One region of the Clostridium perfringens genome, then DNA from elsewhere that is predicted to be linked to it. Evidence: riboswitches for the same ligand, from Rfam matches in the RefSeq annotation. Region 1 holds a riboswitch; the other holds the start of a gene.

Region 1 (2,212 bases):
CCTGTTATTAAAAGTCCTTTCATTCCTTCAATCCAAATTCCTATTCCTTCTGAAATAGTAAATATTTTTCTACCTACTCCTAATATAAGAGCTACTATAGTTGCTAATAAAGCTGATTGGAATAAAACTACTGAAGCATCTGCATTTGAGAATGCTGCTTGTATTCCAGCAAAACTAAAAGGTGTATTGTTCATAAGCTCTATTATTGCTAAATCTTCTCCACCCATTATAGTTACCCATCCACTATAATAAAATCCTATTAAAGATGATACTATTAAAACTCCAATTGGAATTATTGCATTCCAAACACTTAATTTAATTCCTTCTATAGGTTCTAAATCTTCACTATCAGATGAAATTTCTGTAGTAGATAAAACTTCTCCTCTTCTAGCTCTTCTCTCAGCTTTAAGCATTGGTCCAAATTCTCTTAAAGTTATTGCTGATATAACAACAAAAGCTAAAATTAATATATTATAAAATCTATATGGTATTGTTTCTAAAAATACTCCAAAACCATCTGCTTGTATTCCTACACTTTTTAAGGCATCTCCAATTAATCCAACCTCTAAGCCTATCCAAGTTGATATTATTGCTAACCCTGCAATTGGAGCTGCCGTTGCATCTATAACAAAGGCTAATTTTTCCCTTGAAACTCCTAATTTATCTGTAACTGGTCTCATTATTGGTCCTACAATTAATGAATTAGCATAATCATCAAAGAAAACTGCTAACCCTAAAAGCCAAGTTGTAAGTTGTGCACTCTTAACAGTCTTAGCCTTTCTTGCTAAAGCCTCAGCTATTGCCTTTGCTCCTCCCATTTTAGCTACTAAATGAATCACTCCTCCAATAACTAAAACCTGAAGAATTATCCCTGCATTCCAAGGATCAGCTAAGGAATTTAAAGCTCTATAAGTAAAATCAATAAATCCTTGAGTTAAAGCTGTAATTATATTAAATCCATTTAATTGAAGCATTATACATCCTGTAATTGTTCCTATGAATAAAGAAACTACAACATTCTTAGTTAAAAAAGCTAATACAATTGAAACTAATGGTGGCAGCACTGTCCACATTCCAAACTTAGCTGAGTTTACCGCCGCAGCATCTTCAGCAGCAAAGACTAAGGTTGAGCATAACATTGTCATTGCAAAAACCGTTAGAAAAACTTTAAATCTAGTTTTATTTCCCATTATAAATTCCCCCTTAAATATGCAGTGAATTAATTTACAGAGGTGTTCCCTTATTTTCTCTTATTATAAAATTTCTGCAAAAAAGACCTTAGGCTTGATCAACCTAAGGTCTTAATACTTAATAAAATCACTTTTGCAAATAAACTTTTATTTATTTAATTCCCTAAGATGATAGCTCTCCACATTTTGTGACAGTGTTGTATATATTCTATACAACCCCAGCATTTAGCCTTAAAGTATTAGCCAAAAACTTCGGCGATAATCCCTTTCCTAAAACTTCTACGCTACTTAACTCCATTTTAGTAATCTTGATTCTCGCGCCTCTACCTCTTTTTAAATTATTCACTTTTAATTATTATATTGTATACATTTATACAATATAACTATGTTTCTTTCAAGTATTTAATTACTTTATTAACCATTTATTAAAAAAAGCCTGATTTTATTATGGAAATCAATAACCACAAACCAAAAATTCCTGATACTATAAACCCTATTAATCCTAAAATAGGAACCCCTTGAAAAGTAGGTCCAGTTTTAGCATTAACTATTAATGAAGAACCTATAATCATACATCCAACTATTAAAGAGAATGCTACTCTATTTACCATTCTATTTAAATCTGTAAGTGGCTTATCTAAGCCCTTCATTTCAAATTGCAACTTAGCTCTTCCCTTAGTTAAGCTATCCACAAGCTCTGAAAATTTAGTAGGAATTTCTATGCTCTTAGAGGCAAACTTATAGGCTTCAGTTATAAGTTTATCCTTGTTTAAACTTTTTAACATTTCCTCTTTATTTCTTTCCTTTACATAAGGATAAATACATTCCATAATTTCTAAATCTGGATCTATTTTAGCTATAACCCCTTCTAATATAACTATGGATCTTACTAAAGCAACTAATTCTCTTGGAAATTGAATATTATTTCGTTCTGCAATCTCAAAGATTTCTTTAAATAAATCTGATATCTTTATTGTCTTTAAAGATGCATTTATATATTTTGAGACTATATTTTTTAAATC
Region 2 (2,212 bases), 1.6 Mb from region 1:
CTCCAAAATATTGTATTAACAGCCTTAGGTACATTTTTTTCAGGATCTTCACTTTCTCCAGCGGCAACCCCTACTAATTCAGTTCCTTGGAATGAGAAACCAGCTATTAAGAAAATCATGAAAATTGTAAAGGCACTTGTTTCTACTCCAGCTTGAGCATTTGGTACTAAAGCACCAATTACTAAAATTGTTCCTAAATAAAATAATAAGATTCTCCAAAATATTGTATTAACAGCCTTAGGTACATTTTTTTCAGGATCTTCACTTTCTCCAGCGGCAACCCCTACTAATTCAGTTCCTTGGAATGAGAAACCAGCTATTAAGAAAATCATGAAAATTGATTTTGCTCCTCCAATAAACGGGCCTCCATTTTCATAGAAGTTTTTGAATCCTACATTATCTCCACCTAATATTCCAAAAATCATAAGAACTCCTACGATTAAGAATATTATAACAGTAGCAACTTTTACAGCTGCAAACCAAAACTCTGATTCTCCATAAGCTTTGGCAGATAATAAATTAAGAGTTAATATAATTACTAAGAATAATGCGCTCCAAACTATTGCTGGAACATTAGGAAACCAAAACTTCATTAATAAAGAACCTGCAACCATTTCTGCTGCTATTGTTATAGCCCAGTTATACCAGTAATTCCATCCTAAAGCAAATCCTAAAGCAGGATCAACAAATTTTGTTGCATAAGCTCCAAAGGAACCTGTTTCTGGCATATATGTTGCCATCTCCCCTAAGCTTGTACACAAGAAATATACCATTACTCCTATAATTCCGTAAGCTACAAAAGCTCCTCCTACACCGGCTTGATGAAGTGTATCTCCCATGGCTAAGAAAATACCAGTTCCTATGGCACCACCCATGGCAATCATACTAAGATGTCTTGATTTCAAGCCTCTTTTTAGATTAGTATTTTGTTCTTGACTCATTTTTTTAGTCCTCCTTATGGTTTTAATAATTAAGCCATAAGTGATAACTAAGTTTTCGCTAACAAAAGAAACCCTTAAGCGTGTTTCATGCTTAAGGGTTCGTAAAGTTATATACAATACTCTTCTTTCATGATAGCACACCACAAAATAATTTGTGACAGTGTTACATATATTATATGTAACCCCAACCTAATAGAATTAAAGCCTCTTCTAATGGTTTCGGCGATTCATCCTTTCACTTTGCTTCAACGTGCTTACCTCTGCAAAGATACTATTAATCATCGCGCCTCTATCTCAGTTATTCACTTTATATTAACAATTATGAGATTAAATTTGCAAAATGTCAATATTTTTTTATTGATAAATAAAAATTATAAACAAAAATTATTGAACAATTTATAAAATAATTTAGATTTTATTGTTGACTTTAAATCCTAACTATAGTAATATGTACTCATACAAAAAACATGTGTATTCAATAAGAATACAAAAGGGGGCTATTATGAAAAATTTATCCTTAATAAAAAGAATATTTGTTGCAATTATTTTAGGAATACTTATTGGGCTAGGATGTTCCTATATTAATTTAGATATACCTATTAGAATATTAATGACCTTTAATAGCATATTTGGGAATTTACTAAGTTTCTTAATCCCACTTATAATAGTTGGGTTTATAGTTCCTGGTATAGCATCCTTAGGAAATAAATCAGGAAAGGGACTTTTCATAACTACTTTAATTTCATATGCTTCAACATTTTTAATAGGAATACTTACTTTCTTTATAGGACGCGCAGTACTTCCTAAATTTATAGTAAGTGCTTCTCTAAGCACTGGATCAGTAAATGTTGATCCTTATTTTACAATTGATATTCCTCCAATGTTTGGTGTTATGTCAGCTTTAGTTTTTGCATTTTTATTAGGAATAGGAATATCAAGAATAAAAAATAGTTACTTATTAAAAGTATCAGAAGAATTTAATCACGTTATTTCATTAACTATAAAAAATGTGTTAATACCTTTAGTACCTATTTACATACTTTCAATATTTTCAAAGTTAAGTTATAATGGTGAGATTTTTACTACTTTAAAGTCTTTTGGACTTGTGTACTTAGTTTTATTTTCAATACAAGGATCTTATTTAGTGGTTCAATATGCTTTAGCTGGAACTTTAAAGAAAGAAAATCCATTAAAATTACTTAAAAATATGATTCCTGCATATATGACAGCTTTGGGAACTCAATCATCAGCAGCTACAATCCCAGTTACTT

The links. A riboswitch is a leader RNA that binds a small molecule or an ion and turns the genes downstream of it on or off. The one in region 1 is predicted to bind lysine.
Positions count from the first base shown of each region.
Region 2: it holds a riboswitch for lysine, as region 1 does, so the genes downstream of both, I6G60_RS09615 (amino acid permease) here and I6G60_RS02360 (Na+/H+ antiporter NhaC family protein) in region 1, are expected to answer to the same signal.

Region 1 covers NZ_CP065681.1:459,783-461,994, reverse strand. The annotation lists gene I6G60_RS02360 (Na+/H+ antiporter NhaC family protein) at 1-1,190, opposite strand, end outside; lysine riboswitch at 1,355-1,524, opposite strand; gene I6G60_RS02355 (ABC1 kinase family protein) at 1,616-2,212, opposite strand, start outside.
Region 2 covers NZ_CP065681.1:2,025,145-2,027,356, reverse strand. The annotation lists gene I6G60_RS09615 (amino acid permease) at 1-941, opposite strand, end outside; lysine riboswitch at 1,067-1,241, opposite strand; gene I6G60_RS09610 (dicarboxylate/amino acid:cation symporter) at 1,444-2,212, shown strand, end outside.